Spartinivicinus poritis: one gene and its partner. Each later gene encodes a partner of the first gene's protein in a complex. Links are inferred from orthologs where the notes say so. Each region holds a gene or a part of one and is shown on either strand. Other genes may lie near its edges.

Region 1 (6,326 bases):
GATAAATCATGTGGGTTATGCTTTCACGCATTAAAAAATGTATCTGAAGGCTTTAAACAGGTGATAGCCCATTGATATGTAGTAGACAACACAGGTAGATATGTACTGTACTGATATAAATTAGCACTTGCTTTTGTATAAATTTATATATTGGAGGTACTAATCTATTTGTATGTTGTTGGCTAAGGTAGGCAGGATTATTGTATTATAAAAGCTGTATAAGGGTAAATACTTATTGTATTGTAAGCGTGTGAATATTTTGCTACGTAGGCTCACGAAAACCTAGGTTAAAAAACATGCTTTTAGCATAGTTTAAGTATACAGGTGGTGTTAGGAGCAGCTTAAAGCTTACCTAAAACTTAATAATGCTAAAAAGATAAATTACTAGTGGTTAAAATTAAAATAACCATGAGTGAGTAAAGCGGCAAATAATTGCCAGTTCGTGTGCAAGGCTATGTTCTATTTAAGGTGAATAAAGCCAAAACTATTAGACTTGCAATACGGTTAATGTACATACAGATGTAACTTGGGGGTTAGTGACTGCAAGTGATAAACAGTTGACACTGCTTTAAATAGCTATGATTACTTGAAAGCTAGTAGCGACGCTCAACTTATTGATGTACTTGTCTTGTAGTCAGGCAGTATGAACTTAAGTAGTCTATATGTCTTAAGTGAATTATTGTCCAAGGGTGGCTTTTTCTAGAGGTACGCAATCCCCGTGAATTAAAAGTGCAAGTGAATGAATATTATTATTGTCCGACGAAAGCTAGATAGATCGCGAACATTTCATATTGGCCCTTTTGGGCTTACATTTCTTGTACTTACTCTACTTGTTGCTCTTATCAGCCTCTCTATTTGGGGCACCTATACCTACCTGACCCCTCTTTCAGCTCAATCCCTTAATAATCAAACTACTCAACATTGGCAAGGAGAAATAGCCAGTCAGCGACGTGAGCTTAGTGCACTTAAGGATCAGGCGACCGCTGAGCTGGATGCGTTAGCATTACGAGTGTCTCAGTTACAAAGTCGACTAGTTAGGCTAGATGCTTTGGGCGAGCGTCTTACCCAAATAGCTGACTTAGATAATGGTGAGTTTGATTTTAGTGAGCCTCCTGGGTTAGGTGGTCCTGAATCTAATGATATTGATGAAGCATTTAAGCCTCCTCAATTTATTGACCTGATAGATCAGCTGATCAAACAAATCGACAACCGAGAAGCTCAATTAGAGTTGTTAGGTGATTTAATTACCTCGCGAAAAATAAAGAGTGACGTATTAATCGCAGGTAGCCCAATAAGGAAAGGCTGGCTATCTTCTCGATTTGGTCGGCGAACAGACCCTATCAATGGGCGTTATGCCTGGCATAAAGGTGTTGATTTTGCGGGTAAATATGGATCTGGTATTTTTTCTGTGGGGTCGGGAGTAATTACATGGGCTGGCTCACGAGGTGGCTATGGCAACATGGTTGAAGTGAATCATGGTAATGGTTTTGTTACTCGTTATGCTCATAACAGTAAAATCTTAGTTAAAGTAGGTGACTTAGTAAAAAAAGGGCAAAAAATTGCTTTAATGGGCAGCAGTGGACGAGCAACAGGTCCACATGTTCATTTTGAAGTGTATAAAGACGGAAAAGCTGTTAACCCCGCCAGATACATTTCCCGTGCAAATGGGTAAACCGATAAGCACTTTGAGTAGTTTCTCTTAAAAGCTGTGGTAATGCTTTCTTGTCTAAAGTAAATAGCGTTACAATCCAGCTACTTTATCTAAGTTTATTTTATAAAATCAGCCGAGCATTTGAGATGCTGTCTGGTATTAATCTTGTGGACACAATAAGTAAACGATTATGTTAGCGCCTTTAGTTCGAAAAGTCTTTGGTAGTAAAAATGACCGCCAGTTACGCCGGATGCGTAAAGTAGTGAAAGCAGTGAGTGCTCTAGAGGAGTCATTGAGTAAACTGTCAGATGAGCAATTAAAGGCTAAAACTGATGAGTTTCGTGATCGAACCAAAAAAGGTGAGAGCTTAGACAGCTTATTACCCGAAGCCTTTGCTGTTGTGCGTGAGGCAGGCAAGCGGGTAATGGGGATGCGCCATTTCGATGTTCAATTGATTGGTGGCATGACTCTTCACGAAGGACGTATTGCTGAAATGCGTACGGGTGAGGGTAAAACATTGGTAGCAACCTTGCCAGCCTACCTTAATGGCTTATCTGGCAAGGGCGTCCATGTTGTGACAGTCAATGATTACTTAGCTAGTCGTGATGCAAACTGGATGCGTCCGTTATATGAGTTTCTTGGTTTAACTGTTGGTGTGGTGACATCAGGTCAAGACCCAGAATCAAAAAAAGCAGCCTACCAGTCGGATATTACTTACGGGACTAATAATGAATTTGGTTTTGACTACTTGCGGGATAATATGGCATTTAGTTTAGAGGACAAATTCCAGCGCCCACTTAACTATGCCATTGTAGATGAAGTAGACTCGATTCTGATTGATGAAGCTAGAACTCCTTTGATTATTTCTGGTGCTGCTGAAGACAGCTCTGAGCTTTACACTGTTATAAATAAACTTATTCCTAAATTACAAAAGCAGGAAGAGGCTGTTGAAGGTCACTTTACTTTAGATGAGAAAACCCGACAGGTTGAGCTAAATGAGGTTGGACACCAGTTTATAGAGGAGCTGCTGGCCGAAAAGGGAATGCTGGGTGAAGGGGAAAGCCTCTATGCACCGAACAATCTAAATTTACTCCATCATGTTTACGCTGCTTTAAAAGCCCATCAAATCTTTCATAAAAATATTGATTATATTATTCAAAATGGTCAGGTGTTGTTAGTTGATGAGCATACAGGCCGGACCATGCCAGGTAGAAGACTTTCTGAAGGTTTACATCAAGCCTTAGAGGCAAAAGAAGGCCTGCAGATTCAAAGCGAAAGCCAGACCTTAGCATCGACCACCTTCCAAAACTATTTCCGTTTGTATGAAAAATTGTCAGGTATGACAGGGACTGCAGATACTGAGGCAGTTGAGCTAAGACAAATTTATGGTTTAGACGTTATTGTCATTCCTACCCATAAGCCGATGGTGAGGAAAGACTATAACGACTTGGTTTATCTCAGTATCGAAGAAAAATATGATGCGGTAATTGAAGACATTAAAGAAAATGTAGCCAAGCATCGCCCTATCTTGGTAGGTACCGCTTCCATTGAGTCTTCTGAACGAGTTTCTAGTGCATTAAAGAAAGCGGGAATTGAACACCAAGTATTAAATGCGAAATTCCACGAAAAAGAAGCTGAAATTATAGCCCAAGCAGGTAGACCTGGTGCTGTAACTATTGCTACCAACATGGCAGGCCGTGGTACAGATATTATGTTGGGAGGTAACTGGGAAGCGGAAGTCGCTAATCTAGAAAACCCAACAGAAGAGCAAATTAATAGCATTAAAGCTGAGTGGCAAGAACGGCATCAACAGGTATTAGATGCTGGTGGCCTACATATTATTGGTACTGAACGTCATGAGTCACGACGTATTGATAACCAGCTAAGGGGCCGTTCAGGTCGTCAGGGTGACCCAGGCTCTAGCCGCTTTTATTTATCTCTTGAAGATAGCCTCATGCGTATTTTTGCCTCTGATGGTATTCGCAACTTAATGCAGCGGCTTGGTATGGAAAAAGGTGAAGCCATTGAGCACCGAATGGTGACCAATGCTATTGAAAAAGCCCAACGTAAAGTCGAAGGTCGCAACTATGACATTCGCAAAGCCTTATTAGAATATGATGATGTGGCTAATGAGCAGCGTAAGTACATCTATAGCTTCCGTAATAAGGTAATGAGTGAAGATGACCTATCTGAAATGGTTACAGAATTCCGAGAAGATGTCTTGGAACAGGCAATTAACCAGTTTATTCCTCCTCAAAGCTTGCAGGAAATGTGGGATATCAATGGTTTAGAGGAGCACTTATCCTCAGAGTTTGGTATTAATCTATCTATTCAGCAGTGGCTGGATGAAGATGACAAACTCTATGAAGAGCCACTAAGGGAAAAAATTAAACAACATTTGTTGGAAGATTATCAGTCTAAGGAAGAGCTAGCAGGTGCTTCTGTTCTTCGTATGTTCGAAAAGCAAATGTTGTTAAGAGTATTGGATGATAAGTGGAAAGAGCATCTGGCAACTATGGACTACCTGCGCCAAGGTATTCACTTACGTGGTTATGCACAGAAAAATCCTAAACAAGAATATAAGCGTGAGTCATTTGAGCTGTTCCAACAACTGCTTGAAGATATTAAGCATGAAACCATCAAAATTCTTTCCCATGTACAAGTCAAACAAGATGATAATACAGAAGAAGTAGAGCGCCAGCGTAGGGCTGCTTTAGCTAAACAAATGGAGTTTCAGCATGCTGAGGCGGCAAGCATGACTGGTGAGCCAGCTTCGGAAGAAGGTGATGAGCACGCTAATACACCATTTATTCGCCAGGAACGAAAAGTTGGGCGTAACGAGCCTTGTCCTTGTGGGTCTGGAAAGAAATATAAACAATGTCATGGTAAGATTGTATAAACTATACATAACTCAATAAGATATTTTGTTAATTAGAAGTAATTTAAAAAAGGCGACGGTAGTCGCCTTTTTTGTGAGGTAGTAAGAAATATGGCGGTCGGCTTAGAGTCTATAAAGCAACTGTTGCCTGTTCCAGGTGTAAAGTTGTCAGCAGTTTCTGCTGGTATCAAAAAAAATCTACGAACAGACTTAGCATTACTGCAGTTTAGGGTTGGTAGCACTGTAGCAGGGGTTTTTACCCAAAACCGTTTTTGTGCTGCCCCGGTTCAAGTGGCAAAGCAACATTTATCGCAACAGCCTTTAGCACTATTAATCAATGCGGGAAATGCTAATGCAGGAACAGGCCAGCAGGGCTTGGAAGATGCTTACTGTAGTTGTGAGGTGACAGCAGAACAGTTAGGCCTGACGCAACAACAAGTATTGCCTTTTTCGACAGGGGTTATTGGAGAACCATTACCTGTCAAAAAAATAGAGGATGCACTACCCCAACTGGTAAACAAATTAAGTGTTGAGTCCTGGAATCAGGTAGCAGAAGCCATTATGACTACTGATACTCAGGCTAAGGGTATTTCTAAGCAATTTAGTTGGGCAGGGAAAACTTATACCATCACAGGTATTGCGAAAGGGGCAGGGATGATTAAGCCAAATATGGCCACCATGTTAGCTTTTATTGCAACAGACCTTGCTGTTGATCAGTCTTTACTGCAGAAATTAACTGTAGATATAGCGAACCTGTCGTTCAATCGTATTACCATTGATGGTGATACCTCCACTAATGATGCCTTTATAGTAGCAGCTACCGGTGCAGCTAATAATGAATTAATAGTGAATACCTGTGATCAGTTATTTCAATTATTTAAAAGCACGCTAATTGAGGTGGCTAAGCAGCTAGCTCAAATGATTGTGCGTGATGGAGAAGGCGCCACTAAATTTGTCTCCATTAATGTCAATGGTGCAAAAACTGCTCAAGATGCCTTGGAAGTTGCCTATACAGTGGCACACTCTCCTTTAGTTAAAACCGCCTTATTTGCCAGTGATCCCAATTGGGGCAGAATATTAGCGGCAGTTGGCCGAGCAGAGATTGCTGAATTAGATGTCAATGAGGTACAGATAAAGCTAAATGATGTTGCCATTGTTGAAAAAGGTGGTCGAGCAGCCAGCTATACAGAAGAGCAGGGTCAACAGGCAATGGTTGAGTCTGCAATTTCAATTGATATTGAGCTGGGTAATGGCGATTTTGCTGAAACTATCTGGACAACTGACCTTTCCCATGAGTATGTCAAAATCAATGCTGAATATCGGACCTGATAACAGAGAATAAAATATGCACAAAAAGTCTATTCAGGTTGCAGCGGCGGCGATTATAAATGCTTCAGGTGAAGTATTAATTGCTAAACGCCCGGATGATAAACACCAAGGGGGTAAGTGGGAGTTTCCTGGAGGCAAGATAGAGCAGGGAGAAACTGTGCAGGCAGCATTAACGCGAGAGCTATACGAAGAACTTGCTATTCAGGTAATAACTGCTAACCCATTAATTAAAATAACTTATGAGTATCCTGAAAAAGTTGTACAGCTTGATGTATGGCAAGTAACAGCATTTAGTGGTGATCCTGTTGGCAATGAAGGACAGGCAATTAAGTGGGTGGCAAAAACAAAACTATCAGATTATCAGTTTCCACCCGCTAATCGCCCTATTCTTCAAGCCTTATTACTACCTGATCATTATTTAATTTCAGGTGGCTTTACTGACCAGGCTGACTGCTTAAGGCGCGTACA
Region 2 (6,078 bases), on another replicon or contig:
TACTGCCTTACCATTAACCAGAATAGCTTTATGACTAACCAGCTGTCTCGCTTCAGCACGGGTGGAGCTAAAGCCCATCCGATATACGACATTATCTAAGCGAGACTCAAGCATCTGCAGCAGGTTTACGCCTGTGGCGCCTTTACGGCGGTCAGCTTCTTTATAGTAGTTGCGGAATTGTTTTTCCAGCAAACCGTACATTCTGCGTACTTTTTGCTTTTCCCGTAACTGTAAACCATAGTCTGAAAGACGACCGCGACGCTGACCATGTTGACCAGGAGCTGATTCAGCTCTGCACTTCGAGTCGTGAGGACGTACGCCACTTTTCAGAAATAAGTCGGTACCTTCACGACGAGACAGTTTACACTTAGGACCTAAATATCTAGCCATTTACTGTCTCCCCATTAAACACGACGTTTCTTAGGTGGACGACAACCGTTGTGTGGAATCGGTGTCACGTCTACGATGTTAGTAATCTTATAGCCACATGCATTTAATGCACGAACGGCAGACTCACGTCCTGGTCCTGGGCCTTTGACACACACATCTAAATTCTTCAGACCGTATTCAGCAGCGGCATTGCCTGCTCTTTCTGCTGCCACCTGAGCAGCGAAAGGCGTGCTTTTACGAGAACCACGGAAGCCGGAGCCACCCGCAGTTGCCCAAGCTAATGCATTGCCTTGACGATCGGTAATTGTCACGATTGTATTGTTAAAAGACGCATGGATGTGAGCAATGCCATCCACCACGGTCTTTTTCACTTTTTTACGTGAACGAGTACCTGGCTTTGCCATATTAGAACTTTCCTGTAATTGCGACTGCTACAGATTAAAAATTCTGTTTGCAGCGATTATTTACGAATTGGCTTGCGTGGACCTTTACGGGTACGAGCGTTAGTTTTAGAACGCTGTCCACGTACAGGTAAACTACGACGGTGGCGTAAACCACGGTAGCAACCCAAATCCATCAAACGCTTAATATTCATGCTAACTTCGCGGCGTAAGTCACCTTCTGTAGTATACTTGGCAACTTCATTACGCAGCTGATCAACCTGTTCTTCAGTAAGATCTTTTACTTTTGCCTCTGGGTTAATGCCAGTTGCTGCACAGATCTTCTGAGCGGTTGGTTTTCCTACACCAAAAATATAGGTGAGGGAGATAACAGCATGTTTGTTATCTGGAATATTGACGCCAGCTATACGGGCCATTCAATTAACTCCATCCTCGAACGAGCACTTAATATGCTCAACCTTAAATTACACCATTAGCGAAAGGCGCAATAGCATACTGACTACTGATCAATAAATCAACCGCCTGACTAGCCAGGCGGTAGTTATCAGTAAAACTGTATCCTTAGCCTTGACGCTGTTTATGGCGTGGTTCGGCACTGCAAATCACTCGCACAGAGCCATTTCGGCGAATGACTTTACAGTTACGACAGATTTTCTTTACAGAAGCTCTTACTTTCATAACTGTCTCCAAATCAATCGTCAGGGTAAATGTTTGTGAATAATTAATTCGCTAATTAGCGAATTAAGCCTCCACTACCATAGCCCTTAAGATTAGATTTTTTCATCAATGACTCATATTGGTGTGACATTAAATGTGACTGTACTTGTGACATGAAATCCATCACCACCACAACTACGATCAAGAGTGAAGTACCACCTAAATAGAAGGGAATATTCCACGCAACATTTAAAAATTGAGGCAGTAAACATACCGCCGCCATGTAAATCGCACCAACCATAGTCAAACGTGTGAGCACGCCATCAATATACTTGGCTGAATGTTCTCCAGGACGAATACCTGGAATATAGGCACCTGACTTTTTCAAATTATCCGCTACTTCTTTCGGGTTGAAAACAAGAGCCGTATAGAAGAAGCAGAAGAAGATGATACCCGCTGCAAATAAAATTAAATTCAGTGGTTGACCAGGGCCTATAGCTTGCGCTAAATCATTCAGCAAGCTCGTCACCCAGCTTTCTTCACCTTGCTGGCCTGGCGTACCAAACCATTGAGCAATCGACGCTGGAAAAAGCAAGATACTGCTAGCAAAGATAGCAGGTATTACACCCGCCATGTTTACTTTCAAGGGTAAATGACTTGATTGCGCAGCAAATACTTTTCTACCCTGCTGGCGTTTTGCATAATTCACCGTAATTCTACGCTGACCACGCTCAATAAACACCACAAATGCGATAACGGAAATTGCAATGATTGCAACTGCTAAAATTTTCAGCACAGCTCTTGCGTCTCGCTCACTAGAAGACTCAAAAAGCTGCCCTATTGCACTTGGTAATCCAGCTACTATCCCCGCAAATATTAAGATAGAAATACCATTACCAATTCCTCGCTCAGTCACCTGTTCTCCTAACCACATTAAGAAAACAGCACCAGTAACGAAGGTAGTAATAGCAACAAAATAAAAGCTGGGACCAGTGTCGTAGGCGATACCCTGATTAGCTAAGCTAACGGTAATACCAAAGCCTTGTACTAAAGCCAATAATACAGTGCCATAGCGCGTATACTGACTTATTTTACGTCGACCGGCTTCGCCTTCTTTTTTCAATTGCTCAAGTTGAGGACTAACAACAGTCATCAACTGCATTATGATGGAAGCTGAAATATACGGCATGATGCCTAGAGCTAATACAGACATTCGCTCTAGAGCACCACCCGAAAACATATTAAAAAGGCCAAGGATGGTTCCCTGATTTTGGTCGAATAAATTCGCCAGCGCGTCAGGATTAATTCCTGGAACAGGAATATGTGCACCGATGCGATAAACGATAATCGCCAAAAACACAAAGCGAAGCCGAGACCAAAGCTCGGTCAGCCCACTTTGATTACCTACGGGTAATGATCCTTTCTTAGCCATTTAGTCCTCGACTTTACCACCAGCAGCTTCAATTGCAGCACGAGCGCCTTTAGTAGCAGTAATACCTTTTAAGGTAACAGCCTTAGATAGCTCGCCTGAAAGAATGACTTTAGCACGTTGAATGCTGGCATTGATAATATTCGCCTCACGAAGTGCTTGTAAATCAATAATTTCACTATTGACCTTAGCCAACTCACTTAAGCGAATTTCTGCAGTAACCCGAGCCAGACGAGAGGTAAAGCCATACTTAGGTAGACGACGCTGTAATGGCTGTTGACCGCCTTCAAATCCTGGCTTAACAGAACCACCTGAGCGAGACTTCTGACCTTTGTGACCGCGACCACCGGTTTTACCCAAGCCGCTACCAATCCCGCGTCCAACACGTTTACCCGCTGGACGGCTACCCGGAGCAGAACCAAGAGAATTCAAACGCATGGTTATTCTCCTTCCACTTTAACCAGATAGGATACTTTATTAATCATGCCGCGTACTGAAGGGGTATCTTCCACTTCAACAGTATGGCCGATGCGCTTTAAGCCTAAGCCTGATACACAGGCTTTATGGCTGGCAAGACGGCCGCTACTGCTACGGACAAGCGTTACTTTGATTCGTTTCGCTGCTGCCATTGTCTTATCCCAGAATATCTTCTACCGACTTGCCACGCTTAGTCGCTACGTCTTCAGGTGAACGCATTTCTTTCAGGCCTTTAAAAGTAGCCTGAACAACGTTTACAGGATTAGTAGAGCCATAGCACTTAGCCAATACGTTTTGTACGCCAGTTACTTCCAAAACTGCACGCATTGCACCACCGGCAATTACACCAGTACCTTCAGAGGCTGGCTGCATGAATACTTTGGAAGCACCATGACGTGCTTTAACTGGATATTGGAGAGTCGTTCCATTCAGGTCGACTTGAATCATGTTACGACGAGCAGCTTCCATTGCTTTTTGAATAGCAATTGGCACTTCACGCGCTTTACCACGACCAAAGCCTACTTTGCCTTTACCGTCACCAACCACTGTTAATGCAGTAAAACCAAAAATACGACCACCTTTAACAACTTTTGCAACACGGTTAACTTGAACTAACTTCTCAATGTAACCTTCGTCGCTCTTACGTTCATTATTTGCCATAGTTCAGTACCTTTAGAACTCTAAGCCACCTTCGCGTGCAGCATCAGCTAATGCTTTCACACGACCATGGAATTGAAAGCCAGAGCGATCAAACGCTACATCTGTAACGCCAGCTGCTTTGGCACGCTCAGCAATCAGCGCACCTACTTTTTTAGCCGCTTCAACGTTGCCTGTCTTCTCATCGCGCAATTGTTTATCCAGCGTTGAGGCACTAGCCAACACTTGGCTGCCATCTGCTGCAATAACCTGAGCATAAATGTGACGAGGTGTACGGTGTACACACAAACGGGTTTTACCGAGCTCGCGAATTTTTGAGCGAGTGCTGCGGGCACGGCGTAACCGAGAATCTCTTTTAATAGACATATCAGTGCCCTACCTTACTTTTTCTTAGCTTCTTTACGGCGAACATGTTCATCCGCGTAACGAATTCCCTTGCCTTTATAAGGCTCAGGTGGACGGAAGTCGCGAATTTCTGCTGCTACCTGACCAACTAACTGCTTATCGATACCTCTGATAACAATTTCAGTTTGGCTTGGAGTTTCTGCAGAAATACCTTCTGGTAATTCGTAATCAACTGGATGAGAGAAGCCTAAGGTAAGGTTGATAGATTTACCTTTAGCTTGTGCCCGGTAACCAACACCAATCAACTGCAGCTTTTTCTCAAAACCACTATTTACACCAGTTACCATGTTACTAACTAAAGCACGAGTGGTACCAGCCATAGCACGAGAGTGTTTAGCACCGTTTTTAGCAACAAATGTTAGCACACTCTCTTCTTGAGCCACTTCAACACATGAAGCTAAGCCCATAGAAAGACTGCCTTTACTACCTTTAATAGTGATTTGTCCACCAGCAAGGCTAACTTCTACACCGCTAGGAAGTTCAACAGGGCTTTTTGCAATACGAGACATATCAAACCCTCCTAGAATACCGTGCAGAGAATTTCACCACCAACGCCAGCAGCACGAGCTGCACGGTCGGTCATGACGCCTTTATTAGTAGATACGATAGCAATCCCTAAACCACCATTCACTTTTGGCAGTTCTTCTTTACCTGCATAAGCACGTAATCCTGGGCGGCTAACACGCTTCAATTCTTCGATAACAGGCTTGCCTTGAAAGTACTTTAGCTCGATGCTCAGTACAGGCTTGGCATCGCCTTCTACCTGATAGTTTTCAATATAACCTTCTTCTTTCAGTACACTGGCAACAGCCACTTTTACCTTAGAGGAAGGCATGCTGACAGAAGTTTTTTCTGCCATTTGGGCATTACGGATGCGAGTTAGCATATCAGCTAACGGGTCCTGCATACTCATTTCTAAATTCTCCTCAGAATTTTAGCTACCAGCTCGCTTTCACTAAGCCAGGAATATCTCCACGCATCGCTGCTTCACGTAATTTAATCCGGCTTAAGCCAAACTTACGATAGTAGCCATGAGGACGCCCTGTTACACGACAACGGTTGTGTAGTCGGCTTGGGCTAGCATCACGAGGAAGCTTTTGAAAAGCCACTTGGGCTTCCCATTTTTCTTCTTCTGATGCATTAATATCAGCTAAAATTGCTTTAAGCTTAGCGCGCTTTTCAGCGAACTTTTGGACTGTCTTCTGGCGCTTTAATTCGCGCTGTTTCATTCCGATCTTTGCCATAACCCTACCCTAACTCTTAAAAGGGAAATTGAACGCTTTTAATAAAGCGCGCCCTTCTTCGTCAGTTTTAGCAGTGGTGGTAAGCGTAATATCCAACCCACGAAGTACATCGATTTTGTCGTAATCGATTTCTGGGAAGATAATTTGCTCTTTCACACCCATGCTGTAATTACCACGACCATCAAAAGACTTTGGGTTTAACCCACGGAAGTCGCGAACACGGGGTAGTGCCATTGATACCAAGCGATCCAAGAACTCATACATCCGATCACGGCGCAGAGTTACTTTTACACCGATTGGCCAACCTTGACGAATCTTAAAGCCGGCAACTGACTTACGAGCACGGGTTACGATTGGCTTTTGACCTGCGATTTTTTCCAGGTCAGCCAACGCATTTTGGATTACTTTTTTATCACCA

The links. The genes of interacting proteins can lie anywhere in the genome.
Region 2: the proteins of secA (region 1) and secY are in contact, whole or in part, in a crystal structure (PDB 3DIN), measured with the Thermotoga maritima proteins. The link is inferred for Spartinivicinus poritis from one-to-one orthologs. Residues at the interface, in WP_004082002.1 of Thermotoga maritima: Glu261, Ala262, Arg263, Lys300, Ala301, Arg302, Thr303, Ile304, Ile305, Leu323, Tyr324, Asp325, Pro326, Val329, Ser330, Tyr333, Ile336, Lys340, Phe345, Val349, Glu363, Phe364, Tyr374, Ser375, Gly376, Gly377, Glu393, Ile395, Thr482, Ser483; in WP_004081795.1 of Thermotoga maritima: Glu108, Gly109, Glu110, Glu111, Ala236, Glu237, Arg238, Arg239, Ile240, Thr241, Ile242, Gln243, Tyr244, Ala245, Arg246, Arg247, Val248, Thr249, Gly250, Arg251, Arg252, Val253, Tyr254, Gly256, Ala257, Ser258, Thr259, Tyr260, Leu261, Pro262.

What each region holds. Positions count from the first base shown.
Region 1 is NZ_JAPMOU010000014.1:56,576-62,901, forward strand. Bases 1,505-4,750 are described here. They hold secA (preprotein translocase subunit SecA), read left to right. Parts: upstream 1,505-1,841; coding sequence 1,842-4,550; downstream 4,551-4,750. Other genes in these bases: ORQ98_RS12520 (M23 family metallopeptidase), read left to right, coding at 1,505-1,672; argJ (bifunctional glutamate N-acetyltransferase/amino-acid acetyltransferase ArgJ), read left to right, coding at 4,641-4,750. Also shown: more of ORQ98_RS12520, read left to right, coding at 740-1,504; more of argJ, read left to right, coding at 4,751-5,858; ORQ98_RS12535 (Nudix family hydrolase), read left to right, coding at 5,875-6,326. UniProt on the Escherichia coli protein: Required for protein export, interacts with the SecYEG preprotein conducting channel.
Region 2 is NZ_JAPMOU010000041.1:30,964-37,041, reverse strand. The notes cover bases 703-3,611. They hold secY (preprotein translocase subunit SecY), read right to left. Parts: upstream 2,881-3,611; coding sequence 1,525-2,880; downstream 703-1,524. Other genes in these bases: rpsE (30S ribosomal protein S5), read right to left, coding at 3,511-3,611; rpmD (50S ribosomal protein L30), read right to left, coding at 3,318-3,506; rplO (50S ribosomal protein L15), read right to left, coding at 2,881-3,315; rpmJ (50S ribosomal protein L36), read right to left, coding at 1,353-1,469; rpsM (30S ribosomal protein S13), read right to left, coding at 851-1,207. Also shown: rpsD (30S ribosomal protein S4), read right to left, coding at 1-390; more of rpsK, read right to left, coding at 405-702; more of rpsE, read right to left, coding at 3,612-4,014; rplR (50S ribosomal protein L18), read right to left, coding at 4,027-4,377; rplF (50S ribosomal protein L6), read right to left, coding at 4,392-4,925; rpsH (30S ribosomal protein S8), read right to left, coding at 4,937-5,329; rpsN (30S ribosomal protein S14), read right to left, coding at 5,355-5,660; rplE (50S ribosomal protein L5), read right to left, coding at 5,670-6,078. UniProt on the Escherichia coli protein: The central subunit of the protein translocation channel SecYEG. Consists of two halves formed by TMs 1-5 and 6-10.